2 regions of the Streptomyces sp. NPDC037401 genome follow, and region 2 is predicted to be linked to the other one. Evidence: riboswitches for the same ligand, from Rfam matches in the RefSeq annotation. Region 2 holds a riboswitch; the other holds the start of a gene.
What was found. Region 2 has a riboswitch for glycine ahead of gcvP (aminomethyl-transferring glycine dehydrogenase). Riboswitches for the same ligand answer to the same signal wherever they lie in the genome.
Positions count from the first base shown of each region.

Region 1: it holds a riboswitch for glycine, as region 2 does, so the genes downstream of both, gcvT (glycine cleavage system aminomethyltransferase GcvT) here and gcvP (aminomethyl-transferring glycine dehydrogenase) in region 2, are expected to answer to the same signal.

Region 1 is NZ_JBVJWO010000002.1:237,701-253,535, reverse strand. It holds gene glyA (serine hydroxymethyltransferase) at 181-1,437, opposite strand; gene gcvH (glycine cleavage system protein GcvH) at 1,458-1,832, opposite strand; gene gcvT (glycine cleavage system aminomethyltransferase GcvT) at 1,909-3,024, opposite strand; glycine riboswitch at 3,192-3,301, opposite strand; gene ACZ7H1_RS02665 (AAA family ATPase) at 3,451-4,173, shown strand; gene ACZ7H1_RS02660 (enhanced serine sensitivity protein SseB) at 4,213-4,983, shown strand; gene ACZ7H1_RS02655 (enhanced serine sensitivity protein SseB C-terminal domain-containing protein) at 5,092-5,832, shown strand; gene ACZ7H1_RS02650 (ArsR/SmtB family transcription factor) at 5,871-6,851, opposite strand; gene ACZ7H1_RS02645 (ABC transporter permease) at 7,585-8,580, shown strand; gene ACZ7H1_RS02640 (ABC transporter substrate-binding protein) at 8,648-10,426, shown strand; gene ACZ7H1_RS02635 (ABC transporter permease) at 10,552-11,550, shown strand; gene ACZ7H1_RS02630 (ABC transporter ATP-binding protein) at 11,547-12,656, shown strand; gene ACZ7H1_RS02625 (ABC transporter ATP-binding protein) at 12,653-13,741, shown strand; gene ACZ7H1_RS02620 (trimeric intracellular cation channel family protein) at 13,809-14,465, shown strand; gene ACZ7H1_RS02615 (thioesterase family protein) at 14,512-15,378, shown strand; gene ACZ7H1_RS02610 (cysteine desulfurase family protein) at 15,506-15,835, shown strand, end outside.
Region 2 is NZ_JBVJWO010000061.1:2,148-17,982, forward strand. It holds gene ACZ7H1_RS36330 (CPBP family intramembrane glutamic endopeptidase) at 1-390, opposite strand, end outside; partial or broken gene ACZ7H1_RS36335 (substrate-binding domain-containing protein) at 548-2,322, shown strand; gene ACZ7H1_RS36340 (glutamate-cysteine ligase family protein) at 2,300-3,847, opposite strand; gene ACZ7H1_RS36345 (hypothetical protein) at 4,343-4,939, shown strand; gene ACZ7H1_RS36350 (DUF5999 family protein) at 5,191-5,397, shown strand; gene gcvP (aminomethyl-transferring glycine dehydrogenase) at 5,522-8,407, opposite strand; glycine riboswitch at 8,467-8,601, opposite strand; glycine riboswitch at 8,602-8,712, opposite strand; gene ACZ7H1_RS36360 (PRC-barrel domain-containing protein) at 8,827-9,216, shown strand; gene ACZ7H1_RS36365 (DNA polymerase IV) at 9,120-10,577, opposite strand; gene ACZ7H1_RS36370 (MerR family transcriptional regulator) at 10,620-11,255, opposite strand; gene ACZ7H1_RS36375 (bifunctional nuclease family protein) at 11,426-11,899, opposite strand; gene ftsR (transcriptional regulator FtsR) at 11,953-12,699, opposite strand; gene ACZ7H1_RS36385 (FHA domain-containing protein) at 12,717-13,655, opposite strand; gene ACZ7H1_RS36390 (DUF881 domain-containing protein) at 13,738-14,571, opposite strand; gene ACZ7H1_RS36395 (small basic family protein) at 14,577-14,909, opposite strand; gene ACZ7H1_RS36400 (DUF881 domain-containing protein) at 14,906-15,799, opposite strand.

The DNA of each region.
Region 1 (15,835 bases), on a different contig from region 2:
TCGAGCGGGGCCTGGGGGTCAGGCGTGGGACAGCTCACGTTCGCCGGCCGCCGGTGCCTCCCCGGGCTCCGCGCCGTCGCGGAGGGGAGGGACAGTGGCCGTGAAGAGGTCACGAAAAGGGGTCCGGGCCTGGAAGACGGCAGGCTACCGGACCCCTTCGGGCGTCTGACCTGAGTGCCGCTAGAGCGACGGGTACAGCGGGTGCTTCGCGGCGAGCGTCGAGACGCGGGCCTTGAGGGACTCGCTGTCGTACGACGGCTTCAGGGTCTCGGCGATGATGTCCGCGACCTCGGTGAAGTCCTCCGCGCCGAAGCCGCGGGTGGCCAGGGCCGGCGTACCGATCCGCAGACCCGAGGTGACCATCGGCGGCCGCGGGTCGTTCGGGATGGCGTTGCGGTTGACCGTGATGCCGACCTCGTGGAGCCGGTCCTCGGCCTGCTGGCCGTCCAGCTCCGAGTTGCGCAGGTCCACCAGGACCAGGTGCACGTCGGTGCCGCCGGACAGCACGTCCACGCCCACGGCCTTGACGTCGTCCTGCACCAGGCGCTCGGCGATGATCTTCGCGCCGGCCAGGGTGCGCTCCTGGCGCTCCTTGAACTCGGGCGAGGCCGCGACCTTGAAGGAGACGGCCTTGGCCGCGATCACGTGCTCCAGCGGGCCGCCCTGCTGACCCGGGAAGACCGCGGAGTTGATCTTCTTGGCGAGCTCCTGCGTGGACAGGATCACGCCGCCGCGCGGACCGCCGAGGGTCTTGTGCGTGGTCGTGGTGACGACGTGGGCGTGCGGCACCGGGTTCGGGTGCAGGCCCGCGGCGACCAGACCGGCGAAGTGCGCCATGTCGACCATCAGGTACGCGCCGACCTCGTCCGCGATGCGGCGGAAGGCGGCGAAGTCCAGCTGGCGCGGGTACGCGGACCAGCCGGCGACGATCAGCTGCGGCTTGGTCTCCTTGGCGAGGCGCTCGACCTCGGCCATGTCCACCCGGCCGGACTCGTCGACGTGGTACGGGACCACGTTGTAGAGCTTGCCGGAGAAGTTGATCTTCATGCCGTGGGTCAGGTGACCACCGTGGGCGAGGTTCAGGCCCATGATCGTGTCGCCCGGCTTCAGCAGCGCGAACATCGCGGCGGCGTTGGCCTGCGCACCCGAGTGGGGCTGCACGTTGGCGGCCTCGGCGCCGAAGAGCGCCTTGATGCGGTCGATCGCGATCTGCTCGACCACGTCGACGTGCTCGCAGCCGCCGTAGTAGCGGCGGCCGGGGTAGCCCTCGGCGTACTTGTTGGTCAGGACCGAGCCCTGGGCCTCCATGACCGCGACCGGAGCGAAGTTCTCCGAGGCGATCATTTCCAGGGTCGACTGCTGGCGGTGGAGCTCGGCGTCGACGGCGGCGGCGACGTCGGGGTCCAGCTCGTGGAGGGGGGTGTTCAGAAGCGACATCGGATTCCCTCTAGGTGTGGTCAGCCCGCGAACTGGGTGTACTCGTCGGCGGAGAGCAGGTCGGCCGGCTCCTCCGCCACGCGCACCTTGAACAGCCAGCCGCCCTCGAAGGGGGCGGTGTTCACGAGCGCCGGGTCGTCGACCACGTTCTGGTTGGCCTCGACGACCTCGCCGGTGATCGGGGCGTACAGGTCGCTGACCGACTTGGTGGACTCGAGTTCGCCGCAGGTCTCGCCCGCGGTCACGGTGTCGCCCACCGCGGGGAGCTGGGCGTAGACGACGTCACCGAGCGCGTTGGCCGCGAACTCCGTGATGCCGACCGTCGCGACGCCGTCCTCGGCGACCGACACCCACTCGTGCTCCTTGGTGTAGCGCAGCTGCTGGGGGTTGCTCATGACCTGATTCTCCTGGATACGGGGGAGTGCATGCGGACAGTGGTCTTGCAGAGGTCGTGCGGGAGGTGCCGGAAGGTCACTTCTGCCGCTTGTAGAACGGCAGCGCCACGACCTCGTAGGCCTCATGCGTACCGCGGATGTCGACGCCGACACCGGAGGTGCCGGGCGCGGCGTGGGCCGCGTCGACGTACGCCATGGCGATCGGCTTGCCCAGCGTCGGGGACGGGGCGCCGGAGGTGACCTCGCCGATGACGGCGCCGTCCGCGACGACCGGGAAACCGGCGCGCGGGACGCGGCGGCCCTCGGCGATCAGGCCGACCAGCTTGCGCGGCGGGTTGTCCGCGGCGCGCTCGGCGGCGGCCTCCAGGGCCGCGCGGCCGACGAAGTCGCCTTCCTTCTCGAACTTCACGACCCGGCCCAGGCCCGCGTCGAACGGCGTCAGGCCGGTGGTCAGCTCGTGCCCGTACAGCGGCATGCCCGCCTCCAGGCGCAGCGTGTCGCGGCAGGACAGGCCCGCCGGGACCAGGCCGACGCCCTCGCCGGCCTTCAGCAGGGCCGTCCACAGCTCGACCGCGTGCTCGGGCTTGACGAACAGCTCGAAGCCGTCCTCACCGGTGTAGCCGGTACGGGCGATCAGCGCGGGGACCCCGGCGACGGTGCCCGGCAGGCCGGCGTAGTACTTCAGGCCGTCCAGGTCGGCGTCGGTGAGGGACGCGAGGATGCCGGGGGACTCGGGGCCCTGCACGGCGATCAGCGCGTAGGCGTCGCGGTCGTCGCGGACCTCGGTGTCGAAGCCGGCGGCGCGCGCGGTCAGGGCGTCGAGGACGACCTGCGCGTTGGAGGCGTTCGCGACGACCATGTACTCGGTCTCGCCGAGGCGGTAGACGATCAGGTCGTCGACGATCCCGCCGTCTTCCTGGCAGATGTGCGTGTAGCGGGCGCGGCCGACGCCCACGGTGGAGATGTTGCCGACCAGTGCGTAGTCCAGGGCCTTGACGGCCTCCGGGCCGGTCAGGGTGATCTCGCCCATGTGCGAGAGGTCGAACAGGCCGGCCTTGGTGCGGACGGCGTTGTGCTCGTCGCGCTCGCTGGCGTAGCGGAGCGGCATGTCCCAGCCGGCGAAGTCGGTCATGGTCGCACCGAGCGCACGGTGCACGGCGTCAAGGGCGGTCAGACGGGGGCTGTTCGTCATAAGGCTGGCTCTCCAAGGCGGGTCCGCGACGGGCTGAGGACTTTCCTCCCCATCTGTCATCGGAACCTGAGAGGTTCATCACGACCGTACGTGCATACGGAAGTGACTTGCACCTTGGGTGGAGCCGGCGGCTCGTGACAACCGCACGCCTCGCTTTTCAGATGTGCCTCGCCCGCGCGGTACGGGGCCTGAGAGATTCAAGGGAGGGACTTGCTCCTTCGGCGTCCGGCAGGCGTCCGTCATACGGACGGCTGCGGAACTCTCCCGCGCAGATTCAAGCGGCCTTTATGCAGTTGGTCGTGCAGCATGGCGCGCACATCATTGCACGGGCCGAACCCGGCCGGAACCGTGGGCGGCGCATTACCGTCTCTTTACACTCAGTGGGCATGGTGGGTCCTGGTGGCCCGACAAGGGGAGGCGATCACTGTGCGGAGATTCGGAGCCCTGGCAGGGACCGGTGCGGCCGGTACGGCCGCGGGCGTACCGGTCCAGCCCGGTGCACGCGACCGGGGGCCCTTCGGCACGGCCCGCCCCGCCGGGGCGGGGCACGTCCGTGACCTGCGCGGACGCGCGGGCCGCGGCCCCGCGCGGCTGGAGTTCGCCGACGGGGACGTCGTGGTGGTCTCCGGGCTGCCCGGCAGCGGCAAGAGCACCCTCATGAAGCGGGCCGTGCGCAGCGGCGGCATCGACTCCCAGGACGCCCGCGAGCGCTGGGAGGCCCGGACCCCGGCCGCGCTGCCGTACGCCGTCTACCGCCCCCTGGTGCGGATCGCGCACTACGCCGGGCTGTGGCGCTCCCTGCGGGCGGGCCAGAGCGTGGTCGTCCACGACTGCGGCACCCAGGCCTGGGTCCGCGCCCTGCTGGCCCGCGCGGCCCGCGCCCGCGGCCGCGACCTGCACCTGCTGCTGCTCGACGCGACCCCCGCGGAAGCCCTGTCCGGCCAGGCGGCGCGCGGCCGCGGGGTCTCCGCGTACGCCTTCGGACGCCACCGGGCCACGGTGGCGCGGCTCCTCGGCGCCGCGGAGCAGGGCCGGCTGCCGGCCGGCTGCGCCTCGGTGGTCCTCCTGGACCGCGCGGCGGCCGCCGGCCTCACGTCGATCGGCTTCGCCCCCGAAACCCGCCCCGGACGCCCGCACGGCACCCTCTAGGGTCTACACGTCGGCAGTGGGGAAAGGGCGCGGGTGAACATGCAGGACGGGACGAACGCGAGCACGTACGGGGGCGGCGCGGGCGACGGCTGGCCCGCGAACGAACTGGAGGAGACCCTCGCGGCCTCCCTCGGCAGTCCGGCCGCGGGCGGCCGGATCCTCGAAGTGCTCGGCCGCAGCCAGATCTGGGTGCCGCTGCCCGCCGGCGGCGGACCCGACAGCCCGAGCCTGTCCCTGCCCACCATGGACATCGGCGGCGCCGCCTACGTGCCCGTGTACAGCTCCCAGCAGCAGTTCACGCAGTGCGCGGGGGCCCACATGCCCTTCGCGGTGGCCCCGGCCGTGGAGTTCGCCCGGGGCCTGCCCCCGCAGCTCGGCATCGCCGTCAACCCCGAAGGCGCGGTCGGCGTACCGCTTCCCCCCGACGCCGTGGCGCAGCTGTGCCGCACCGGGCGCACCTCGCTCGACGGCCCCGCCACCGGCGGCCGGGTCCGGCTCTACGAACCCGACTGGCAGGACGACCCGGTCGACTTCCTCTCCGCCGCGGCCGAGGAGTTCCGCGCCACCGGCGTGGTCGCCTCGGCGCGCCGCTGCCTCGCGAGCATCGAGGGCGGCGATCCGGTGCTGTTCGTCGGCGTGCAGTTCACGGGCTGGGAGGCGGCCGACCGCAACGCCCCGATGGACGCCCTGTCCCGTGCGCTGGGCAGGTTCCAGCCGCGCTGGCCGGTGACCCTGCTGCTGCTCGACGCGGCCCAGGATCCGGTGGCCGACTGGATGGCGCAACACGTCCGCCCCTTCTACCTGCCGTAGCCGCCTTTAAGCTGGTTACATTTCCTGGCCGCACCCGTGCCGACACCCTTGTCGGCGGACGGCCGGAATGCGTCACGACGGGCGGACGAGGACGAAGAGGGGTACCGGGTGAGTGCGTCAGGCACGGCCGCGGCCGGGCAGCTCGAGCAGATGCTGCGCCAGGTGACGCCCGGGCGCTACGAGAGTTACGAGGCGCTCCTGCACGCCCTCGCCGAGGGGCAGCTGTGGATGCTGCTCTGGCAGGGGCAGTCCGGCGCGCCGGACGCGCAGTACGGCGGCATGGAGGTCGACGGGCTGGGCTACGCGCCCTGCGTGACCTCCCCGCAGGAGCTCGCGGCGAGCGGCTGGGGCCGCGCGTACGAGGTGGTCTCCGGCCGGGGCGTCGCCCGGGCGCTCTACCCGGACCGGTGGGGCATCTGGCTCAACCCGCACGCCCAGGGCGGCGGCGTCGGCATCCCGTGGGCCGACCTGCGGCGGATCGCCACCGGCCTGGACCGGATGCCGGCCGGGCCGCTGCGCCTGTCGGAGCCCGCGATCGAGCTGCCGCAGTTCTACGCCCTGCTCACCCAGCACGCCCACCGCACCCCGGCGGTGCGCTCGCTGCGCCGCGTCTGGGTGCAGCCCGCGCTGGGCACGGCGTACCTCGCCATCGGGCTCGACCTCTACGACGGCTCCGCGGCGGCCGTGGAATCGGCGCGGGCGATGATGCGGCAGGCGATCGGCGCGGTGCCCGACGGGCTGCCGGTCTCGACGGTCGCCCTGGCCGACGAGCACGACCCCGTCGCGATGTGGCTGCGCGCCCAGACCCGCCCGTTCTACGACCGCGAGGCCCAGGGCACGTCCTTCTAGGCCCGGACGGAAGCCGGCGGCCGGGACCGCCTGCCGGGCTACTCCTCGCCGGCGGCGAGCAGCGAGCTCGCCAGCGGGGTGCGCCGGTGGAGCATCCAGCGGCCCGAGCGCTGCGAGGTGACCAGCCGGGAGCGCCGGAGCACGCCCAGGTGCTGGCTGACGGCCGCGGCGCTCATGTTCAGGTAGGCCGCGAGCTGGGTGGTGGACACCGGCAGGTCCAGATGGGCCAGCAGCGCGGCGCGGCTGCGGCCGAGCAGGTCGCCGAGGGGCTCCGCGGCCGCCTGCGAGGTGCCCTCCCACAGGGTCCCGATCCCGCGCGGGGCGTAGGCCAGCGTCGGCTGGTACGGCTCGTTGTGCAGCACGAACAGATTCGGCCAGGCGAAGACGCAGGGCACGAGCACCAGTCCGGTGCCGCAGGCGTCGCGGAAGGCCGAGTGCTGCGGCTTGTCGATGCGCAGCCGGTCGCCGGCGAACTCCGCCTGCGGGTGCAGGTCCGCGAACACCCTGGCCAGGCCGCCGGTGGTCAACTGGTGCGACCGGTGGGCGAGATCGGCGTCGTGCAGGGCCCGCACCCGCGGCCACACGGGTTCGATCGCGGCCTTCCAGTACGCGGAGAGGGTGCCGGCCAGCCGGACCAGCTCGCGGTCGGGGTCCTCGTACAGCGGGCGCAGCAGCGGCGGGACCAGCCCCTCGGCGTCGCGCAGTTCGTCCAGCGAGGAGCGCACCTCGTCCGCCGGGGTGGCGGTCACCGCGGCCAGCTCGTCGGCGAAGGAGCCGGTCAGGCGCTCGGGCGGCGGCGCGAGGAAATCGGGCAGGAACCGCGGACCGCGCGCGAGCGCGAGCAGGACGCGCAGGTCCAGGTCCGCGACCCGGGGCCGGGTCATCGCGACCCAGGGCCGGTGGACGGCCGGCTGCCGGGTGCCGGCGAGCACCGGGACGCTGTGGACCAGCTCCTCCAGCGGCGACCGGGCGAACCGGATCCGGGTCAGGTCACTGGTGGCGAGCCGAATCTCGATCACCGGCGGAGCATAGGCAGCCGCCCGGCGGGGCGGCAACGGCGGGTTCGCGCCCCGCTCCGCGGCGGTGGATTAAGCCGTGACGAAAACGTGGAGCGTGGCGCCCGGCCGCGGGAGAGTCGTCCCGGGGGCGCGGCCGACGGGGGCACGGGCCGCGCCCCCGGCCCCGGATCCCCTTTCCGGGGCCGCTCCGCCCGCCGCGCTCCGCCCGGTGCCCGCACCGGCGACCCCAGGGGAACCCCATGACACCCACCCGCAACCCGTGCACGAACTCCGGCGGCGGCCGGTCTGGGCCGGCCGCCGCCGGTTCCGGCCGGGCCGGAACCGATCCGCGCTGCATTCGCTCCGCCTGACCGAATACTGGACAGTACGTCCAAATCCCGCTTGTGGGTGAATTGTCCGCAGGCCCCAATTCACCTCGGCAAAAACGGGGTTGGGGTCAATGTCCGTTCCGCGCTGAACAGGACGTCTTGCACCGCTGAGCTGATCGGTCCGTTCGGATAACGGAAGGCAGTAAGCCACATCACGGTTGCGCATCCATTCACCGGCAGGTCTGGCGGGTGATCCGGAGCCCGATGAAGACTCCCCCCACCGAAGGCCGGTCAATCCCGTAACCACCAGCTCTTCCGGTGCACTTCAGACGCAATTCGCACCATCAGCGACACCGATGTGAACCAAGCCGCTACAGCGGCGGGCATGGGCCGGCCATCGTCGGCCGAGAGGGGTCCCCACCACGATGACGGCACCACTGCACGACACGAGCACGGACGAGCCCGCAGCCGTTGTCGCCGCCGACCAGCCGCCGAAGGCGATCGAGGGGCGCTCCCCGTGGAAGATCGCCTGGACCCGGCTCAAGCGTGACAAGGTCGCGCTGGCCGGCGGTGTCGTCGTCCTCCTGCTGGTCCTCGTCGCGATCTTCGCGCCGCTGATCGTCAAGGCGTTCGGCCACCCGCCGGAGGAGCTGCACGAGGACCTCCTCGACCCGCTGCTCGGCCTGCCGATGGGCGAGTACGGCGGCATCAGCAAGGACTTCCTGCTGGGCGTCGAGCCGGTCAACGGCCGCGACGTCTTCAGCCGGATCGTCTACGGCGCCCGCATCTCCCTGCTGGTGGCGTTCCTGTCCGCCTTCGTGGCGGTCACCCTCGGCACCTTCTTCGGTGTCATGGCCGGCTACTTCGGCGGCTGGGTCGACGCGGCGATCAGCCGGGTCATGGACCTGCTGCTGGCCTTCCCGGCCCTGCTCTTCATCATCGCCCTCATCTCGGTCATCCCGAGCAAGCTGTGGGGCTTCGAGGGCTCCGGCCTGCGCATCGCCGTCCTGGTCCTGGTCATCGGCTTCTTCGGCTGGCCGTACATCGGACGCATCGTGCGCGGCCAGACCCTGTCACTGCGCGAGCGGGAGTACGTCGAAGCCGCGCGCAGCCTGGGAGCGGGCCGGATGTACATCCTCTTCCGCGAGCTGCTCCCCAACCTGGTGGCGCCGATCACCGTCTACACGACGCTGATGATCCCCACCAACGTGCTCACCGAGGCCGCGCTCAGCTTCCTCGGTGTCGGTGTCAAGCCGCCGACCCCGTCGTGGGGCGAGACCCTCGCGACGGCCGTGCGCACGTACCAGGACGATCCGCTCTTCCTGATCTTCCCTGGCGTGGCGATCTTCATCACCGTGCTGGCGTTCAACCTCTTCGGCGACGGCGTCCGCGACGCCCTCGACCCCAAGGGCGCGCGCTAGCGACCAGCAGTACACACCGGAACATCGGCTCCCAGAGGCCGGAACTACAACGGAGGTTGCGAGCATCGTGACTACCCACCGCACGTCGAAGCGCAGGCTTGCCGCTGGCACGGCCGTCGTGCTCGCGGCCATGCTGACGGCCACCGCCTGTGGCGGTAGCGAGAAGAAGAACGAAGAGGGCGGCAAGGGCGGTGCCGCGTTCAACGCCGGCATCAACAAGGTCGCCAACCCTTCGGACAAGAAGGGCGGCGAGCTGAAGTTCGTCGGTACGCAGGACGCCGACTCGTGGGACCCGCAGCGCGGTTACTACGGCTTCATGTGGGACTTCTCCCGCTACTACACCCGTCAGCTCGTCTCGTTCAAGCCCGCGCCGGGCCAGGGCAGCACCGAGCTCGTTCCGGACCTCGCCTCCGCGATGCCGGAGATCTCCCCGGACGGCAAGACGTACAAGTTCACGCTGAAGGACAACGTCACGTGGGAGGACGGCACCCCCGTCACCGCCCAGGACATCAAGTACGGCATCCAGCGCACCTGGGCCCAGGACGTCATCTCCGGCGGCCCGGTCTACCTGATGCAGGTCCTCGACCCGAAGAGCGAGTACAAGGGTCCGTACAAGGACAAGTCGGCGGACAAGCTCGGCCTGAAGGCGATCGAGACCCCGGACGCCAAGACCATCATCTTCAAGCTGCCGAAGTCGAACGGTGACTTCCTGCAGATGCTGGCCATGCCGGCGGCCTCCCCGGTCAAGAAGGACAAGGACACGGCGGGCAAGTACGGCCTGAAGCCCTTCTCCAACGGCCCGTACAAGATCGACTCGTACGAGCCCAACAAGGGCATGAAGCTGTCGCGCAACGCCAAGTACGTCGCCGCCTCGGACACCATCCGCAAGGCGCTGCCGGACACCATCTCCGTCACGTTCATGGCGAACGCCGACGACATGGACAAGCGCCTGATGAACGGCGAGTTCGACGTCGACATCAACGCCACCGGCATCGGCCAGGCCGCCCGCGCCACCGCGCTGCGCGAGCACAAGAACAACCTGGACAACGGCCAGACGGGCTTCATCCGCTACGCGGTCATGCCGCAGACGGTCGCCCCGTTCGACAAGATCGACTGCCGCAAGGCCGTCATCTACGCGGCCGACAAGAAGTCCCTGCAGACCGCCCGCGGCGGCCCGCAGGCCGGTGGCGACATCGCCCCCAACATGCTCCCGCTGGGCATCAAGGGCTCCGACGGCGCCTACGACCCGTACGAGGTCCTGAAGAACGACGGCAAGCCGAACGTCGAGAAGGCCAAGGAGCACCTGAAGGCCTGCGGCCAGCCGACCGGCTTCAAGACCACCATCGCGGTCCGCAACAACAAGCCGGCCGAGATCGCCACCGCCGTCTCGCTCCAGAACGCCCTGAAGCAGGTCGGCATCGAGGCCGAGGTCGACCAGTTCGACGGCGCCCAGACCTCCGGCATCATCGGTTCGCCGAAGGTCGTCAAGGACAAGGGCTACGGCATCATCATCATGGGCTGGGGCGCCGACTTCCCCACCGGTCAGGGCTTCTCCCAGCCGCTGGTCGACGGCCGCTTCATCCTCCAGAGCGGTAACAACAACTTCTCCGAGCTGAACGACCCGGCGATCAACAAGCTGTTCGACGACGCCATCGCGGAGACCGACCCGAACAAGGCCGGCGACATCTACAAGCAGATGAACCAGAAGGTCTCCGAGGCCGCGGTCTACCTGCCCTTCGTCTACGACAAGACGATCACCTGGCGCTCGACCCGTCTGACGAACGCCTACACCACCGACGCCTACAACGGCCGGTACGACTACGCCTCGCTCGGCGTCGTCAAGTAACCACCAGTCAGTTCCAGTTCCAGTGCCACACCCGCTAGGCACGAAGGGCAGGTGATGGCCGCGGCGACGGCCGGGGGGCGCGCTCCAGAAGAGGGCGCCCCCGGGCCGCAGCCAGGCCGAGCGCAGTGCTTGCATATCTCATCCGGCGGATTTTCGCCGTCGTCGTCATGCTGTTGGTCATCACGCTGGTGACCTTCGGAATCTTCTTCCTCTTCCCCAAGATGATCGGGGCGGACCCGGCGCTCTACTTCGTCGGCAAGCAGTCCGACCCCGCCGCCATCGAGGGCATCCGGCAGAAGATGGGTCTCGATGACCCGATCCTCGTCCAGTTCGGTAAGTTCGTCGTCGGGCTGGTGGCAGGTCGCACGTACGCCAACGGCACCGACGTCACGCACTGCGCGGCACCCTGCTTCGGGTACTCCTTCAAGACCGAGCAGGAGGTGTGGCCGCTGCTGCTGGACTGGCTGCCGGTCACCCTCTCGCTCGCGGGCGGAGCGGTCGTGCTGTGGGTCATCGGAGGCGTCGCCACCGGCGTGCTCTCCGCCCTCAAGCGCGGCACGGTCATGGACCGTTCGGCCATGGGCCTGGCCCTCGCCGGCGTCTCGCTCCCCATCTACTTCACGGGCATGCTCGCCATCGCGCTCTTCTCGGACCAGCTCGGCTGGTTCGGACGGCCCGAGGCCGAGTTCGCCGAGGATCCGGCGAAGTGGTTCAACGGCATGGTCCTGCCGTGGGTCTCGCTCGCCTTCCTCTACGCGGCGATGTACGCCCGCCTCACCCGCGCGACCATGCTGGAGGTCCTCAACGAGGACTACATCCGCACGGCGCGGGCCAAGGGCCTCACCGAACCGGTCGTCATCGGCAAGCACGCCATGCGCTCGACGATGACCCCGATCCTGACCGTCCTCGGCCTGGACCTCGGCGCCCTCCTCGGCGGTGCGGTGCTCACCGAGTACACGTTCTCGCTGCACGGCCTCGGCTACAGCGCGGTACGGGCGATCAGCGACCACGACCTGCCGGTCATCCTGGGCATCACCCTGATCTCCGCCTTCTTCGTCGTAGCCGCGAACCTCATCGTTGACCTCATGTACGCGGTGATCGACCCCCGAGTGAGGCTGTCATGACCGACCTGACGAAGACCGGGGCCGTCAACGAGCCCGTCGCCGGCTCGGCCCCTGGCAGCGCCTTCCTGGACGTCCGCGACCTCAAGGTGCACTTCCCGACCGAGGACGGCCTGGTCAAGTCCGTCGACGGGCTCTCCTTCACCCTGGAGAAGGGCAAGACCCTCGGCATCGTCGGCGAGTCCGGCTCCGGCAAGTCGGTCACCTCGCTCGGCATCATGGGCCTGCACCGGGTGGGCCAGTACGGCCGCCAGAAGGCGCAGATCTCCGGCGAGATCTGGCTGGGCGGCAGGGAGCTGCTCTCCACCGACGAGGACGAGGTGCGCAAGCTCCGCGGCCGGGAGATCGCGATGATCTTCCAGGACCCGCTGAGCGCGATGCACCCGTACTTCACCATCGGCAAGCAGATCGCCGAGGCGTACCGCGTCCACAACAAGGTCGACAAGAAGACCGCCCGCACCCGGGCCGTCGAGCTCCTCGACCGGGTGGGCATCCCCGAGCCCCACAAGCGGGTGGACAGCTACCCGCACGAGTTCTCCGGCGGCATGCGCCAGCGCGCGATGATCGCGATGGCGCTGGTCAACAACCCCGAGCTGCTCATCGCGGACGAGCCGACCACCGCCCTCGACGTCACCGTCCAGGCGCAGATCCTCGACCTGATCCGGGACCTGCAGAGCGAGTTCGGCTCCGCGGTCATCATGATCACGCACGACCTGGGCGTCGTCGCCGAGATGGCCGACGACCTGCTGGTCATGTACGGCGGCCGGTGCGTCGAGCGCGGCACGGCCGAGAAGGTCTTCTACGAGCCCCGGCACCCCTACACCTGGGGCCTGCTCGGCTCGATGCCCCGCATCGACCGCGACCAGACCGAGCGGCTCATCCCGGTCAAGGGCTCCCCGCCCAGCCTCATCAACATCCCCAGCGGCTGCGCCTTCCACCCGCGCTGCCCGTACGCCGACGTGCCCAAGGACAACGTCACGCGCACGGTGCGGCCGGAACTCCTCGACAGCTCCGGCGAAGACGGCGGCAACCGGCACTGGTCCGCCTGCCACATGTCGCAGGAGGAGCGGACCCGGATCTGGACCGAAGAGATTGCGCCGAAGCTGTGACCGACGTGAACAAGACGGCCGAGGCCGTCATCCCCGAGCAGGCAGCCGACTCCCCGGAGCCGCTGCTGAAGGTCACCGGCCTGACGAAGCACTTCCCCATCACCAAGGGGCTGCTGCGCCGGCAGGTCGGCGCCGTGAAGGCGGTCGACGGTCTCGACTTCGAGGTGCGCCGCGGTGAGACCCTCGGCATCGTCGGCGAGTCCGGCTGCGGCAAGTCGACCATGGGCAGGCTGCTCATGCGCCTGCTGGAGCCGACCGGCGGCACCATCGAGTTCGAGGGCAAGGACATCACGCACCTCGGAGTGGCGGGCATGCGCCCGCTGCGCCGCGACGTGCAGATGATCTTCCAGGACCCGTACGGCTCGCTGAACCCGCGCCACACGGTCGGCACGATCGTCAGCGCCCCGTTCAAGCTCCAGGGCGTCACCCCGGAGGGCGGGCTCAAGGCGGAGGTCCAGCGGCTGCTGTCGCTCGTGGGCCTCAACCCCGAGCACTACAACCGCTACCCGCACGAGTTCTCCGGCGGCCAGCGCCAGCGCATCGGCATCGCCCGCGCGCTGGCCCTCAAGCCCAAGCTCGTGGTGGCCGACGAGCCGGTCTCCGCGCTCGACGTGTCGATCCAGGCCCAGGTGGTCAACCTGCTGGACGACCTCCAGGACGAGCTGGGCCTGACGTACGTGATCATCGCCCACGACCTGTCGGTCATCCGGCACGTCTCGGACCGGATCGCGGTCATGTACCTCGGCAAGATCGTCGAGCTCACGGACCGCAAGTCGCTCTACGAGTCCCCGATGCACCCGTACACCACCGCGCTGATGTCGGCCGTGCCGGTGCCGGACCCGCGTCGGCGCGGCACCAAGAGCGGGCGCATCCTGCTCAAGGGCGACGTGCCCTCGCCGATCTCGCCGCCCAGCGGCTGCCGCTTCCACACCCGGTGCTGGAAGGCCACGGAGATCTGCAAGACGAAGGAACCGCCGCTGCTGGCCCTCAAGACGGGCCACCAGGTCGCCTGCCACCACCCGGAGAACGCCCCGGACCAGGCACCCGGAGACCCGGCCCTGCCGGGCGCCGAGGCAGCGCAGTAACGCATCCCCGGCGAGGCCGGACCGCCCCACGGCGGATCCGGCCTCGCCGCGCCCCCACAATTGGGGGGTGGTTCACGATCTTTTCCCCCCGGACGTCCAGCATGCCCTGGACCTCGCGGGCATCTTCGTCTTCGCGACCGCGGGCGCGCTGCTCGCGGTCCGCAAGAACTTCGACGTCTTCGGCATCGGCGTGCTCGCCCTGGTCACCGCGCTCGGCGGCGGGCTCTTCCGCGACCTGGTCATCGGCGCCGTGCCCCCGGCCGCGTTCGGCGAGCTCAGCTTCTTCGTCACCCCGCTGATCGCCGCCGGCCTGGTCTACTTCCTGCACCCCGAGGTCCAGCGGATCAACCGCGCGATCAACGTCTTCGACGCGGCCGGCCTCGGGCTCTTCTGCGTCACGGGCACGACCAAGGCGTACGAGTACGGGCTCGGCCTGACGGCGTCGGCCGCCCTGGGCCTGGCCACGGCCGTCGGCGGCGGTGTGCTGCGCGACGTGATCGCCAACGAGGTCCCGTCGCTGCTGCGCGACCGCGAGATGTACGCCGTGCCCGCCGTGGTGGGCGCGGCGATGGTGGCCCTCTTCATCGCCTTCGACGCCCTCGACGCCGTGACCAGCGGGATCGCGATCGTCACGACCTTCGTGCTGCGACTGCTCGCGATGCGCTACCACTGGCGCGCACCCCTGGCCTGGAACCGCCGCTCGTCTGTCTCGGAAGAGCCCTAGAAAGAAAAGCTACCGCTTAGTAGCAACTCGGTGTAGCGTCGATTTCATGACCCAGGCAGCTCACTCAGCAACCATGGCGACCATCGGTGACAGCGAGTTCGACCGGGACACCGGCGTCCGGCCGCGGGGTGCGGCCGAGCCGGGTGTCTTCGACGCCGACCTGTCCGCCGGGTGGACGATCATCAGCGCCGTCAACGGCGGCTACCTGCTCGCCCTCGTCGGCCGGGCCCTGTCCGAGGCCCTGCCGCACCGCGACCCGATCACGGTCTCGGCGCACTACCTGAGCGCCTCCGTCCCGGGCCCCGCGGTCATCCGCACCGAGCTCGTCCGCTCCGGACGCACCCTCTCCACGGGCCAGGCCTCGCTGTTCCAGTACGACGAGAACGGCGCCGAGGTCGAGCGGATCCGCGTCCTCGCGTCGTACGGCGACCTGTCCGCCCTGCCGGCGGAGGTCCGCACGACCGCGCCCCAGCCCGACATCCCGGCGTACGAGCACTGCCTGGGCGCGGACGCCGGCGGCGCCCCCATCCCCGGCAGCTCCGCGATCGTCGACCGGCTGCGCCTGCGGCTCGACCCGACCACGGCCGGCTGGGCCGTCGGAGCCCCCTCCGGCCGCGGGGAGATGCGCGCGTGGTTCTCGCTGGCCGACGGCCGCGACGCCGACCCGCTCTCGCTGCTCCTCGTCGTGGACGCGCTGCCGCCCACGGCCTTCGAGATGGGCCTGATGGGCTGGACCCCCACGGTCGAGCTCACCACCCACATCCGCTGCCGCCCCGCACCGGGCCCGCTCCGCGTCTCGATCACCACGCGCAACCTGGCCGGCGGCTTCCTGGAGGAGGACGCCGAAGTCTGGGACTCCGCCGACCGCCTGGTCGCCCAGTCCCGCCAGCTGGCCCGCACGCCGCGCGCCTGACGCGGCTCCGGCTGCCGCCGGGAGGAGCGGATCCCGCCGTGCGGTGAGCCGCGCGGGGAGGGGGCCGCGAACGTGGCCGGTCACCCCGTACCTCCCGGCGCGGCAGCGACCGTAGAATCGGGGGATCATGGCCTACCTCGACCACGCCGCGACCACTCCGATGCTTCCGGAGGCCGCCGAGGCGATGACCGCCCAGTTCGCGGTCACCGGCAACGCCTCGTCCCTGCACGCCGCCGGACGCCGCGCCCGCCGCACCGTGGAGGAGGCGAGGGAGGCCCTCGCCGAAGCCATCGGGGCACGCCCCAGCGAGGTGGTCTTCACCGCCGGCGGCACCGAGGCCGACAACCTCGCCGTGAAGGGCCTCTACTGGGCCCGGCACGACGCGGACCCGGCCCGCACCCGCGTCCTCGCCAGCCCCGTGGAACACCACGCCGTGCTCGACGCCGTCCACTGGCTC
Region 2 (15,835 bases):
GCTGCCGATCCCCGCCGCCACCAGCAGGCCGCGCGCGCCGTCCCACCACGGCCGCGTGCGGTCGAACCCGATCGCCCGCAGCCCCGGGGCCCCTTCACGGGTCAGCAGGTGCGCCACCAGCAGCACCGGCACCAGCGCCGTCGCGATCCCGAAGAGCTGCCAGGCCAGGTCGAGCCAGGGACGCCCCGGCGCGTACGAGCCGTTCAGCGTCGCCGCCTGGTCCTTGAGCCCGCCCGGCTTGGTCAGCGACCCGATGAAGCTGATCAGGGCCGACACCCCGCTGGCCCCGAGCGAGAGCGCCAGCACGAGCAGCGTCTCCGACCTCAGAATTCCCCGCTCGACCCCGTCCCCACGCGAAAGTCCGACGACCGGTCCCGGCTCTGCCCGCACGACTGACTCCAGTTCAGCAATCCCGTTCCATCCGTCACGGCTCCCCGCCAGGGTCTCGCAAGCGCGTACGAAGATCGCGCACGAGCGGCCTGGGGAGGCCCGCCTCCCCATACTGCCTGCCCGTCACCCCACCCGGGTTCATGGAGGCACGACCGGCATGGGACGTCACAGCCTGCCCGACACCCGAGGCGCCGCGGGCGGTCCGGCCCGCGGCCGCTCGCGCCGCCGCGCCGCGGCGCTCGGCGCGGCTCTCGTGCTCGCCGCGGCAGCAGTGGCCACCGCCGCGGCCCAGGGCCTGCTGCCGGCCTTCGACGACGGGTGCGCGGACCGCTCGGTGCGGCTGCGCGTGGTCGCCAGCCCCGATCTCGCCCCCTTCCTGCGCGAGCGCGCCGACCGCGCCCGCGAGCAGCGGATCCGCTCCGACGGGGCCCGCCTCGACGTGGCCGTGACCGCCCGGGAGTCCCACCTCGTCACGACGGCGCTCGGCGCCGCGGGCCGCGACCCCGGCTTCGAGGTGTGGATCCCCGACTCGGAGGCGTGGGTGGAGCGCACCCGGCTGCTGCCCGGATCCGTACCGGTCACGGAATCCGGCCGGGTCGCCTCCTCACCCGTGGTCCTGGCGGTGGCACCCACGGCGGCGGACGCGCTCGGCTGGCCCGGCACGACGTACGGCTGGGCGGGGCCGGCCGCCGCCGCGCTCCAGGGCGACCGGCTGCGGATCGGCGCCGCCGACCCGGCGCACAGCGCCGCGACCCTGCTGGCCCTGGGCCGCATCACGGCCTCCGCGAAGAAACCGGGACCGGACGGCGACGCGGTGGCCGCGGGCGCGGCCGAGCTGCTCGCGCAGCGGGTCGCCGACTCCGACGCCCGGGTGCCCGCGACCCTGGTGCGCAACGGCTCCGACGCGGAGCAGACGGACCCGGTGCGCAACCACGCCCTGATCCTGTCCGAACAGTCCGCCTTCCGGCACAACACCGCCGCCGTCAAGGTCGGCGCCCGCCTCGGCGTCTTCTACCCCACCGACGGGCCCCGCTGCTCGACTACCCGTACACCCTCGTCGACGAGCGCCGCCTCGACCTCGACCGGAGCCGGGCGGCCATGCGCTTCCTCCGGCTGCTGGGCGACGAGGACGGTCTGCGGGCCCTCGCACGGCACGGCTTCCGCGACCGCCGGGCGGGCGCCGCACGCGAGGTGGTCCGGACCGCGGGCGGCACACCGCCGCAGCCGGCCGGCGCCCTGCTGACCGAGCCGCCCACGGGCAAGGGCGTAGGGGAAGCGCTGGCGATGTGGATGATCACCGTCCAGAGCGCCCGGCTGATCACCGTGGTGGACGCCTCCGGATCCATGGCGTTCACTGTGCCGGGCGGGGACGGCCGCTCACGGATGGAGCTCACCCGCGACTCCCTCCTCCAGGGCCTGACGACGTTCACACCGGACGACGAGGTCGGCCTGTGGAAGTTCCCCACCCGGCTCGACGGGGACCGGGACTACCGGGAGCTGGTCCCCGCCCGGCCGCTCGGCGACCTCGCCTCCGACGGCTCCACCCACCGCAGCCGGCTCGTCGCCGCCTTCACCGCGCTGGAGCCGGTCCCCTACGGCGCCACGGGCCTCTACGACACGACGCTCGCCGCGTACCGCGCGGCCCGGGAGTCGTACGTCCACGGCAAGTTCAACGCACTGGTGGTGCTCACGGACGGCGTCAACGAGGACCCGGGTTCCCTGACCCGCAGCGCGCTCGTGGAGCAGCTGCGCGCCCTGGCCGACCCCTCCCGCCCGGTACCGGTGATCGCGCTGGCCATCGGGCCCGACGCCGACCTGAAGGAACTCAGGCCGGTCGCCGAGGCCACCGGCGGGGGTGCCTACCGCGTCGGCGACCCCACCCGGATCCACACGGTGATACTCAAGGCCATCACGGCCGTCGGCCGCGGCTGACCGCGGCCGGCGCGGCGAGCTCGTCGTCCGGCAGCCCCACCGGCCAGGTGTGCACCGGCTCGCCGCGGTGCATCAGCTCGGCGTACCGGCGGGTGAGGGCGGCCAGGGCCGCGTCCCGGCCCAGTCCGGCGGCCCGGGCCCGGTGGTAGGTGTCCACCTGCCAGGTCGCGCCGTTGACCCGGCGCCGGCAGCGTTCCTCGATGATGCCGAGGTAGAAGTCCCGGTCGGCCGGCTCGACGCCCCACGCGTCGAGCCCGGCCGCCGCCATCGGCAGCAGCTCGTCGAGGACCAGCCGGACCGCCGGTACGCTCACCAGCCCGCCGCCGCGTCCCCGGCGCGGCCAGCGCAGCCGGGACTCGATGCCGTACCGGCAGGCCGCGTCGAAGTTCGCCTCGGCCTCCGCGAACGGCAGCCGGGTCCACACCGGGCGGGCCTCCTCGGCCAGGGCGCGCACGAGCCCGTAGTAGAAAGCGGCGTTGGCGACGACGTCCACGACGGTGGGCCCGGCCGGCAGCACCCGGTTCTCCACCCGCAGGTGCGGGACGCCGTCCGCGACTCCGTACACCGGCCGGTTCCACCGGTACACCGTGCCGTTGTGCAGGACCAGCTCCTGGAGCCGGGGAACCCCGCCCTCGGCGAGCACCCGCAGGGGCTCCTCCTCGTCGCAGATCGGCAGCAGCGCCGGGAAATAGCGGACGTTCTCCTCGAACAGCTCGTACGCCGACTCCACCCAGCGCTCGCCGAACCACGTGCGCGGCCGCACCCCCTGGGCCTGGAGCTCGGGCGGACGGGTGTCGGTGGCCTGCTGGAACAGCGGCGGCCGGGACTCCCGCCACAGCTCCCGGCCGAAGAGGAACGGCGAGTTCGCACCGACGGCGATCTGCACGGCCGTCACCGCCTGCGCGGCGTTCCACAGCGCGGGGAACCGCCCGGGGGTGACCTGGAGGTGCAACTGCACCGAGGTGCAGGCCGCTTCGGGCACGATCGAGGTGGTCGTGCAGGTCAGCCGCTCCACGCCATCGATGTCGAGGGTGAAGTCCTCCCCGCGGGCCAGCACGATCTGGTTGTTCAGGAGGGTGTAGCGGTCGACGTCGGAGAGGTTCGCAGAGACCAGATCGGCATGGGCGATGGTCGGCAGAATCCCGATCATCACCACACCGGCCTCGATCTCCTCGGCCATCCGGTGGGCATAGCCGAGTCCGGTCTGCAGCTCCTCGGTGAGCTGGTCGAATACCCGCCCCCCGAGCCGGTGCGGAACAATGTTGACCTCCAGATTGAACATCCCGAGTTCCGTTTGGAAATCGGAGCTGGCAATCCGGTCCAGAACTTGCGCATTCATCATTCTCGGCAGTCCGTCGGAACCCGCGAGATTCAGCTCGATCTCCAGCCCCAGAAGATTCCTCGGCCGGTCGAACCTCTTCTCCGCCAGAAGCCGCCCCAGCCCCTCCAGGCACTCGTGAAGCTTCCTCCGATACCGTTGCCGATCGGACAGGTCGAATTCGCCTGCCACGATCTTCTCCCCCATCGAAGCGTCCCTCCTCGACTGGACTGCCCCCGGAACCCCGGGGGCAGCGTTACGGTCGATGATGCCCCGGCGCAGTGATCGATAACGCGCCGGTGACCGGAGCGCCGGGGAGCGCGCGCCGGTTTGGCCGAAGCGGCGCGTCGGCATATTCACATTGCATGGGCCCGAGTGAACATTCCGGCCGGGCGTGCCGCGCTCTCAATACCGGAGCTTTCCAGCCGAGCAGCCTTCCGGTAACCTCCGAGGTCAGCGCGGCAATCCCGCGCCCCGTCGGCATGGAATCCACGACAGCGGGTCCGGTATGCGTCTTGTCGGCAATAGCCGGGACGGCTAGCCGAAACACTGCGTGAACACATGTCGTATAAACTCCGCAATCAAGGCAGAGAGTTGGCGCGCGGCCATTGCCCCTCCGCCCCCCTCTGGCCCCAGAATGCGACAGCGTCGTCCGCACCTCCCCCCGTTTCCACAGGTCTCCCAAGTGAGAGGCGACCCACCATGCCGCTGCATGTCCCTCCGGCCCCCGCGCCCGCCCTGCGCAGCGTTCTCGCGGCACTCGGTTCCCCCATGGCCGTCCATGAGGCCCACACCCCCGCCCTGCGGGCCCTGCACGGCCCGCTGAGCGCGGAACTCCCGCTCCCCGTCCACGTCCTGGAGCGGCTGAACGTCCCCCGCACCGCCGGCGCCAGGCCGCCGCGCACCCGGCTGTCCGGCTGGCGGTTCCTGATCCGCAGCGGCGACCGCTTCGTGGCGGCGGCGGACACCCGGCTCACTGCGGACGGCTGGGCGTTCTCCCATTTCTTCGAGGGCCCGTACGTCGCCGCGACCGAGCGCGCACTGCGGCAGGCGGAGTCCCTGAGCGCCGACTTCCAGCCCCGGCTGCTGTCCGTGCCCGAGCTCTACATGCTGACGCTGTGGCTCCACCGCGCGGTGGGCGCCGACGCCGCCGCGGGACTGCCGGCCGCCGCGGACCTGCTGGTCCCGCTGGCTCCCGCCCCGCCCGGCATCGCGGCGTACCGGCCGCATCCGGTCTCCGAACTGCTGCCCGTGCTCACGCACCGGCTGACCCCGCCGGCCCTGGCCACCCCGGCCTGACGGCTACGCCATTCGGACTAGCCCGGACGGGCCACCGCCGAACCACCCGAAAAGACAGGGCAGTTGAACTGAACCGCCCGCACGAGTGATGCGTCATCAATCGGTGAGGACAGCTACCGGGAAATCCCTGCGGATCGACCGCCGCAGGGGAACACTGGTCTCCGACCGACCGATTGACGATACGGGGGGCGGCCATGAACGCCGCATCGAGCCGCAGCACTCTCACCACACCGCAGCGAAAGAACGCATCCATGTGCCAGCACCAGCCACCTTGCCCGTCAGCCGACTCCGCCGACCGAGAGGCCGCGCAGCCGGTGGCCAACCACCCGGAGCAGGGCTGGAGCCTGCTGTGCAACGGCGTCCTGCTCTTCGAGGACACCGGCGAGCTGCTGCCGGACGGCCAGATCATCGCACCGCACCGCCCGCTGGCGGCCTCTCAGGTCATGAAGGCCGCCTGAGGCACGGCACGACCGGCGCCCGCGGGCAGGCGCGACGACAGGGCACGACAAGAGGCACGGAACAGCCCGAGGGGCCGGTACGGGAAACACTCCCCGTACCGGCCCCTCGGCCGTACTGCATGGGTCAGTTGTCGTACTCGTCCAGCGGCGGGCAGGAGCAGACGAGGTTCCGGTCCCCGAAGGCACCGTCGATGCGGCGCACCGGCGGCCAGTACTTCTCGGCCGGGGTCACGCCCGCCGGGAAGACCGCCTCGTCACGGGTGTACGGGTGGTCCCACTCGCCGCCCAGCGCCGCCGCTGTGTGCGGGGCGTTGTGCAGCGGGTTGTCGTCCGCCGGCCACTCGCCCGAGGCGACCCGCTCGATCTCGCCGCGGATCGCGATCATCGCGTCGCAGAAGCGGTCCAGCTCGATGAGGTCCTCGGACTCGGTCGGCTCGATCATCAGCGTGCCGGCGACCGGGAAGGACATGGTCGGGGCGTGGAAGCCGTAGTCGATCAGGCGCTTGGCGATGTCGTCGACGCTGACGCCGGTCGCCTTCGACAGCGGGCGCAGGTCGATGATGCACTCGTGCGCGACCAGCCCGCCGGGGCCCGTGTACAGCACCGGGAAGTGCGGCTCCAGGCGCTTGGCGATGTAGTTGGCGCCGAGCACGGCCACCTGCGTGGCGCGCTTGAGGCCCTCGCCGCCCATCAGGCGCACGTACGACCAGGAGATCGGCAGGATGCCGGCCGAGCCCCAGGGGGCCGCCGAGATCGGGCCGACACCGGTCTCCGGGCCCGCGGTCGGCTGCAGCGGGTGGTTCGGCAGGTACGGCGCGAGGTGCGCGCGAACGCCGACCGGGCCGACGCCCGGACCACCGCCGCCGTGCGGGATGCAGAACGTCTTGTGCAGGTTCAGGTGCGAGACGTCGCCGCCGAAGTGACCGGGCTTGGCCAGGCCGACCAGGGCGTTCAGGTTGGCGCCGTCGACGTAGACCTGGCCGCCGGCGTCGTGCACCTGGGCGCAGATGTCGGCGACGTGCTCCTCGAACACACCGTGCGTCGACGGGTAGGTGATCATCAGCACGGCGAGCTCGTCGCGGTACTGCTCGATCTTGGCGCGCAGGTCGTCCGCGTCCACCTCGCCGTCGTCGGCGGTCTTGACGACGACGACCTTCATGCCGGCCATGACGGCGCTGGCGGCGTTGGTGCCGTGCGCCGAGGACGGGATGAGGCAGATGGTGCGCTGCTCGTCGCCGTTGGCGCGGTGGTAGGCGCGTACGGCGAGCAGACCGGCCAGCTCACCCTGCGAACCGGCGTTCGGCTGAATGGAGACCTTGTCGTAGCCGGTGACCTCGCAGAGACGTTCCTCCAGCTCGTTGATGAGCGTGGCGTAGCCCTGCGCCTGCTCCACCGGGGCGAACGGGTGCAGCTGGCCGAACTCGGGCCAGGTGACCGCTTCCATCTCGGTGGTCGCGTTGAGCTTCATGGTGCAGGAGCCCAGCGGGATCATGCCGCGGTCCAGCGCGTAGTCCTTGTCCGAGAGCTTGCGCAGGTAGCGCAGCATCGCGGTCTCGGAGCGGTGCTGGTGGAAGACCGGGTGGGTGAGGACCTCGTCCGAGCGCAGCAGCGCCTCGGGCAGCGAGTCCGCGGCGGCGGCGTCCAGCGCCTCGATGTCGGCGCTCACGCCGAAGGCGGCCCAGACGGCCTCGACGTCGGCGCGCAGGGTGGTCTCGTCGCAGGCGGCCGAGACGTGGTCGGCGTCGACCTGGAAGAGGTTGACCCCGCGCTCGCGGGCGGCGGCGACCACCTCGGCGGCCCGGCCCGGGACGCGCGCGGTGAGGGTGTCGAAGAAGGCGTCGTGCACGATCTCGACGCCGCCGGCCTTCAGGCCCTCGGCGAGGAGGACGGCGTAGCGGTGGGTGCGGCGGGCGATCGTCCGCAGCCCCTCGGGGCCGTGGTAGACGGCGTACATGCCGGCCATGACGGCGAGCAGCACCTGCGCGGTACAGATGTTGCTGGTCGCCTTCTCGCGGCGGATGTGCTGCTCGCGGGTCTGCAGCGCCAGGCGGTAGGCACGGTTGCCGTCGGCGTCGACGGAGACGCCGACGAGGCGGCCGGGCAGGGAGCGCGCGTGCTTGTCCTGCACGGCCATGTAGCCGGCGTGCGGACCGCCGAAGCCCATCGGGACGCCGAAGCGCTGGGTGGTGCCGACGGCGATGTCCGCGCCCAGCTCGCCGGGCGAGGTGAGCAGCGTCAGCGCGAGCAGGTCGGCGGCGACGGTGACGATCGCGCCGAGGCCGTGGGCCTCGTCGATCAGCGGCTTGATGTCGCGGACCGCACCGGAGGCGCCCGGGTACTGGATGAGCACGCCGTAGACGCCGCGCTCGGCGACCTCGGCCGGGATGCCCGCGGACAGGTCGGCGACGACGACCTCGATGCCGATGGGCTCGGCGCGGGTCTCGATCACGGCGACGGTCTGCGGCAGGGCGTCGGCGTCGACGAGGAAGACGTTCCCCTTGGCCTTGCCCACGCGGCGGGCCAGCGTCATGGCCTCGGCGGCCGCGGTGCCCTCGTCGAGGAGGGAGGCGCCCGAGGTGGGCAGGCCCGTCAGGTCGGCGACCACGGTCTGGAAGTTGAGGAGCGCCTCGAGGCGGCCCTGCGAGATCTCCGGCTGGTACGGCGTGTACGCGGTGTACCAGGCCGGGTTCTCCATGACGTTGCGCAGGATCACCGGCGGAGTGAACGTGCCGTAGTAGCCCAGGCCGATCATGGAAGACAGGACCTTGTTGCCGGCGGCGAGGGTGCGCAGCTCGGCGAGGACCTCGGCCTCGGTACGGGCGCCGGGGAGGTTCAGGGCCTCCGCGGTCTTGATCACGTCCGGCACCGCGGCAGCGGTGAGCTCGTCGAGCGAGCCGTAGCCGACCTGCGCGAGCATCTTGGCCTGCGCCTCGGCGTCGGGGCCGATGTGGCGCTGCTCGAAGGGGATGCCGCTCTCGAGCTGGGAGAGCGGAATACGGTGGGCGGTCATGGCGGAGGCCTCCTGGTCTCGCGACCTACGAGGGGTGCCACGACGCGGGCACCCGGACGGCCTCCCCCTCTGTCATCTCAACCTGAGAGCTTCACCGGGTCTCGTGGGGGTCGCCCGTGAGTCCCGGCTTTCACCGTCGGTGAGGCAGGGTTCCGGAACACCGCTCCGACGCCCGACCTGCTTTCCAGAGTGGCCTCGTCCGTGCGGTACGTGTGCCTGAGAGATTCCGGGGAGGAGTTGCTCCTTCGGCGCCACCGAGAGGCTCATGACGAACTCACTCGGACGGGCTCTCCCGCACAGGGTCAGCAGCCGTAAACCAGACTACCAGCGAGGTTCGTGGGGCCTCGCTCAAGTGGCCCCCACTTGAAAAATGCACTTTCGTAGTCATAACGGAGGAGTTGCGACCAAATGGAGGGACCGTGCAGACCGATATCGATCCGCGCAGCCTGATCGGCCGCAAGGCGTTCGACCGCAACGGCAACAAGATCGGCACGGTCGACGAGGTGTACCTCGACGACGCGACCGGGGAACCGGAGTGGGCGGCCGTCCGCACCGGGCTCTTCAGCAGGGACGCCTTCGTCCCGCTGGAACCCAGCGAGATGGTGGGAGAAACCCTGCGGGTGCCCTACGAACGCTCTCTCATCAAGGATGCGCCCGACTTCGGAGTGGGGCGCCACCTCTCCCCCGAGCAGGAGCTCCAGCTCTACCACCACTACGGGCTCGACGTCGCGCTGCCCGGCGACATCGCGGCCGCCGCTCCCCCGCCGCCGGACCGCGATTTCGGCCGGCTGAGCACCGACGAGGACTGAGCCACCAGCGGCAGCGGGTCCGAAGGCTCCAAGTCGGAATCGTCGACTTTGAAGGTACGGACCCGGCCCGGAGCCGAGCCCGGCTCCTCGAAGCGCACGGTCACCCGCCCCACGCCGCTGCCCTGGACCCATCCGGGTCCGTACTGCGCGTGACGGACGTCACTCCCGGCCGCCCAGCGGCGCTCCACCACGGGGGCGGGCTCCTGTGCCGCGGCCTCCGCCGCATCCTCCGTACGCCCCGCCCCAGCGCCCTCTGGAGCCCCTTCCGCCGCACGGGCCGCGATGTCCCCGGCAGCCTGCGCGAACAGATCCTCCTGCGTGTAGTCCGCCAGCCCCGACACCCCCACGCCCAGCAGCCTCACCCCGCCCGTGGTGTCGACCGCGTCCAGCAGCCGCGCGGCCGCCTCCCGTACCACCGCCGGATCGTCGGTCGGCCCGCGCAGGGTCTCGGAGCGGGTCAGCGTCGAGAAGTCGTACCGCCGCACCTTGAGCACGATCGTGCGCCCGGAGTGCCCCGAGCCCCGCAGCCGCCCCACGCACCGGTCCGCCAGCCGCTGGACCTCGGTCCGGATCCGCACCCGGTCGTGCAGGTCCACGTCGAAGGTGTCCTCGACCGACACCGACTTCGCGTCCCGCTCGGCGACCACGGCACGGTCGTCCAGCCCGAGGGCCATCCGGTACAGCGCCGCCCCGTGCGAGCGGCCCAGCATCCGAACGAGCTCGTCCTCGCCGGCCTCGGCCAGCTCCCCCACCGTCGTGATGCCCGCGCGCCGCAGGTGGTCCCCGGTGGCCGGCCCCACCCCCGGCAGCGTCCGCACCGGCATGGGGGCGAGCAGCTCCCGCTCGCTGCCCGGCTCGATCAGCACCAGCCCGTCGGGCTTGGCCTCCTCGGAGGCGATCTTGGCGAGCATCTTCGAGCCCGCGAGCCCCACCGAGCCGCTCAGCGCGGTCGCCGCCCGGATGTCCGCCCGCAGCCGCATCCCGGCCGCCCGCGCGCTCTGCGCGTCGTGGGCTGTGCCGCCGGCCTCCAGGTCCACGAAGGCCTCGTCCAGGCTCAGCGGCTCCACGAGCGGGGACAGCTCCCGCAGCAGCGCCATGACCTGGTCGCTGACCGACCGGTAGAGCGAGAAGCGGGGGACGAGGTACGCGCCGTTCGGGCACAGCCTCCGCGCCTGCGCCATCGGCATCGCGGAGTGCACCCCGAACCGCCGCGCCTCGTACGAGGCGGTCGCGACCACTCCGCGGGGCCCGAGCCCGCCGACGATCACGGGCTTTCCGTGCAGGCTCGGCTTCGCCGCCTGCTCGGCGGCGGCGAAGAAGGCATCCATGTCCAGATGCAGGATCGTCGGCGCGGATCTCACACTTCTGATGCTGCCCTACGCCACTGACAACGCCCCGGGGGGTCAGCCGGCCCGGTTGCGGCGCCTGGCGAGCTCGTCGGTGGGGTTGGGCCGGATCAGCGTCTCGCCGGTGTCGACCCGCTCGCCGTGGAGCTGCGAGAGAGCGCTCTCGACGTCGCGCCGCACCACGCCGACCGCGATGCCGAAGACGCCCTGGCCGCCCTGAAGCAAGTCGACGACCTCGTCGGGCGAGGTGCACTCGTACACGGTCGCGCCGTCGCTCATCAGCGTCATGCGCTCCAGGTCCGCGAAGCCGCGGTCGCGAAGGTGGCGGACCGCCGTGCGGATGTTCTGGAGCGCGACGCCGGTGTCCAGGAACCGCTTGACGATCTTCAGCACAACGACGTCGTGGAAGCTGTACAGACGCTGGGTGCCCGAGCCGTACGCCGGGCGCACGCTCGGCTCCACCAGCCCGGTCCGGGCCCAGTAGTCGAGCTGCCGGTACGTGATCCCCGCGGCGGCGCACGCCGTGGGCCCCCGGTAGCCGATCTCCTCCGATGCGGGGTCGCCGTTCACCACCGCCGGCTCCGGCTGACGGCGCACGGGACCGACCGTACTGCCGTGCAGCGGATACGGACCGCTCTCCGCCGGACTGCGCGCGGGGATGCCCCCGGTCGTTCCGTCGCCGCTGGTTCTCACGCCGACCCTCCGTCCTTGACCTGCCATCTCGACGGTAGGCAGTCACCAGGGGTGCGTCAACGATCGCCACACTCGGCACGCCGAGTGATAATCACCCTGAGAGTGGTTTCCCGTGCCCCTCTGCGGGGAAAGGCTACTCGAATGACCTCAGAACGCCCTTGAGGACGGGCTCATTGATTGCCGGTGCCGAAGTCCTCGGGCGAGATCTGGTCGAGGAACTCGCGGAACTTCTCCACCTCGTCCTCCTGCTCGTCGGGGATGGCGATGCCGGCGTCGTCGAGCACCCCGTCACTGCCGTAGATCGGCGTTCCCGTGCGCAGCGCCAGCGCTATGGCGTCGGACGGACGCGCACTGACCTCCACGCCGCTGGCGAAGACGAGCTCCGCATAGAAGACACCCTCCCGCAGGTCCGTGATGCGCACCTCGGTGAGCTCCTCGCCCACGGCCTCCAGCACGTCCTTGAAGAGGTCATGGGTCAGGGGCCTGGCAGGGGCCATGCCCTGCTGGGCGAAGGCGATCGCAGTCGCCTCCCCAGGACCGATCCAGATCGGGAGGTACCGATCGCCTCCCACTTCACGCAGGAGCACGATCGGTTGGTTCGAGGGCATTTCGACCCGGACACCCACAACGTCGAGCTCGTTCACACAGCAACCCTAGGACCTGCCCGGCAGGTTTGGGTAGTCGGGCTCGTCCCGGGTCAGTGCAGACGGACCCCGAGAGCGGTCTGCACCAGCGCTTCGTGCAGGCGTACGGACAGTCCCGCGAGCTCCCGCATGGTGGCCTCGGCATGGGCCCGGGTCTGCGGATTGCGGTGGCGCCGCAGCGGTGCTACGACCTGCTCGACCAGACCGGCCTCACGGTCCGCGGCGGCCTTCATGGCCCGCAGGTGACGGGGCTCCAGACCGAACCGCCCGAGGTCGGCCACCAGCTTGGCGACCGTCACCGCCTCGGCGTCGAAACCGCCGCCCGGCGCCTCGGCGAGCAGCCCGTACGACTCCCACTCGACCAGCTGCACCTCGTCCACCTCCGCGGCGGCGAGCAGCTCGGCGCGCCCGACCCGGGCCACCGTGGGCCGTTCGGGCTCCGCGTGCCCGGCAGCGGACAGCGCCGGGTCGCCCTGCGGCGACGGGGAGGGGATGCGCACCTGCTCGCCCCGCTCGAGCGCGTCGAGCTGCTCGCGGATCACCTTCAGGGGCAGGTAGTGGTCGCGCTGGAGCCGCAGGATCCGGGCCAGCCGCTCGACGTCCTGCGGGCTGAACTTGCGGTACCCGGAAGGCGTTCGCCGGGGCTCGACGAGCCCCTCGGCCTCCAGGAACCTGATTTTGGAGATGGTGACTTCGGGGAACTCGTCGCGCAGCTGGTTGAGCACCGTGCCGATGCTCATCAGCCGCCCGGCCGAGCCGGCGGTGCCGTTTCCGGCACCGCCCGTCGGGGTAAGCAGCATGGACCTTCCCTGCCGGGTCAGATGCCTCGCTGGCTCGCGTAGAAGACCAGTCGGTACTTGCCGATCTGCACTTCGTCACCGTTGTTGACGAGAACCGAGTCGATCGGCTCGCGGTTGACGTACGTGCCGTTCAAGCTGCCGACGTCGGCGACGGTGAAACGGCCGTCCTGGCCCCTGCGGAATTCGACATGCCGCCGGGAGACCGTCACGTCGTCCAGGAAGATGTCGCTCTGCGGGTGCCGGCCCGCCGTCGTCAGCTCGCCGTCGAGCAGGAAGCGGCTGCCCGAGTTCGGCCCGCGCCGGACGATCAGCAGAGCCGAACCCGGCGGCAGGGCGTCCACCGCGGCCTGGGCCTCGGGAGAGAGCGAAGGCGCGGCGTGCTGACCGGTCACCTCGGCCTCGTAGGCCTCCAGCCCGGAGATCGAGATGGTCGACGTGGTCTCCGAAGCACGCTCCGGCGTCAGGCCCGGCCGCAGCGGCGCCCCGCAGTGGGAGCAGAAGCGGCTGTCCGCACCATTGCGGTGCCCGCACCTGCTGCACACCTGGACGGCCGACATGGACGGCTCCTCGCGCCGCGGCTGCCCCGCGGAGGCATTGGTGGCGTACGGGTCGGCGGGAAACTCTCCACCCGCACTTGAGGTTGATGGTTCCCCGAAACCTATGCGTCCGGACGCGGCAGGGTCAACAGCCGACGCGCCGTACCCGCCCGAATTGTCACCAGCCCCCGCGACCTCGTCGCGGAACAGCGGGCGGTCGCCCTGTGCCTCCGCGTCTCCGTGCCGCGACGCACGGTGCTTCGCGCTGTCCTCGCGTGACTTCTTGCCGAACAACTTCTCAAACAACTTCACGGGCGATTCCCCTTGACCGAAACAGACCCGCCCGTGGGGCAGGACGAACCCTGAATGCACACACCTGCCGACCCGGACATTCTCACAACGTCCGTAACCACCAGACAGTTTCCACCACGCACCGCTCGTTCGGCGCGCCGACCCCCCGCAAGCAATCGCGCACGTGAGGGCCTCCCGTCACCGCTCTGCGTCATGACGATGACGACCGAGCGTAGTCAGGCTGCTTCGCCGCCCGCAAGGCATCGACGACGATCTTCGTCGAGCGTACGACGCTCGCAGTGGCCTGCTCCTTCTCCAGCGTCTGGATCACCCCGCCGGGGATGTTCAGAGCGGGCTCCAGGTCCTGCGGCCTGCCGATGACCTTGAACTCGTACGGCTGTGTGATCTTCTTACCATCCACACCCACTCCCCCGTCCTCGTCGGAGAAGTACGTACTCGCGACCACCCGCACGCCGTTGACCTGGATGGCCTCGGCCCCCGCGGCCCGCAGCTCCTGGATCGCGTCGAGCAGCATGTCCGACTGGACCAGGTGCTTGGGGTCGGACACCGTCAGCGTGATCCCGGGCCCCTCCGCCGCCACCGTACCGGCCAGGATGCCGAGTTGACGCTCCTTCTCGACGGTCTGTTTCCGGGCCTCCTCGGCCTGGTCCGAGCTGGTCTCCAGCTCCTTGCGCTGCTCCTCCAGCCGCTGCTTCTCGTCCTCCAGCCGCTTGGTGCGGCCGTCGAGCTCGTCGAGGATCCGCACCAGGTCCTCCTGGCGGGCCCCGCGCAGCGCGCTGCTGTCGTTGGTGGAACGCACCTGGATGGCCAGGCCCAGGCCCAGCACGAACAGCAGGAGGGCGACGATCAGTTGGGCCCGGGTCACCCGCGGCGGCCACAGGCCGGCGGCGAGCCGCTGCCGGCCGGTCACCACGGGCTCCGCAGGCGCAGGCTCCGGTGCGGGCTGCGATGCGGGCTGCGGCGGCTCCTGCCGCGCGTCGGGCCCTTCGGCCCGGCCGGGGTCGGGCTGGTTGTTCTCGTTCATCGGCCTCACGCCCGGAACACGTGCCGGCGGATGGCCGCGGCGTTGGAGAAGATGCGGATGCCGAGGACGACGACCACACCGGTGGACAGCTGGGCACCGACGCCGAGCTTGTCGCCGAGGAAGACGATGAGCGCCGCCACGACGACGTTCGACAGGAACGACACCACGAAGACCTTGTCGACGAAGATCCCGTCGAGCATGGCGCGCAGACCACCGAACACCGCGTCGAGAGCGGCCACGACGGCGATCGGCAGATAGGGCTCGACCACCGCCGGCACCTCGGGCCGGACCAGCAGTCCGACCACCACTCCGACCACGAGGCCCAGTACCGCGATCACGATGCACCCTTCTTCGGTTCTGCTGTACGTACGATCAGGCTCGACGCGGCGGGCAGCCGCAGCCCGTCCTCCGGGGAGACGCTGTAGCGGACGCCGTAGTTCTCCTTCAGCACGTGCAGGTACTGCCCGTCGGCGCTGTCCTGGAACTCCGTGCCGAGCCGGTTCTTGTCCCCCAGCGCCAGCACTTCGTACGGCGGTACCAGCGGCTTGTTGTCGACCAGTATGGCGTCACCCGCCGCCCTGATCGCCGACAGCGACGTCAGCCGCTGCCCGTTGATGGAGACGGCTTCCGCCCCCGACTGCCACAGGCCGTTGACGATCCGCTGCATGTCCCGGTCGCGCACCCGGCCCGTGTCGGCGAAGCCCGAGTTCTCGCGCGGCCCGCCACCGCCCGCTTCCGCGTCCTTCGCGTCGTCGACCACCAGCTTGATCCCCGGGCCCTGCACCTCGGTGGCGCCGGACAGCAGGGCCACCAGCTCGCCCTGGTCGCCGCCGTGCTGCTTGAGGGCCTCGCGCTGCCGGTCGGCCACGTCGGTGCGCAGCTGCTCGATCTCCCGCTCCAGCCCGTCGGCGGTCGCACCGGCCCGCTCCACGCGGTCGATCAGTTCCTGCCGCTCCTTGGCGATCACCGGGGCCGCTATCCGTGCCTCCGCGGCGCCCAGCGTGACCACCATCGCGGCGAGTACCAGCCCTGCGGCGAGTGCAAGTTTCGCCTTGAGGGTCCGGGGCAGCCCGGTCGTGCCCTCTGCCGCGCGGCGGGCCGAGGCCTCGGCATAACCCTCGTCGAGGCTGTGGTCCATCACGTGCGTCAGCAGCGACATGGAGGCGTCCGGGCGCGCCGGCGGGGTGGCCGAGCTCCGGTTGGGGGGCGGCTGCGACATGCGGCACATCGTCGCATGTCGGATGGGGAGACACCGAATGCGCCC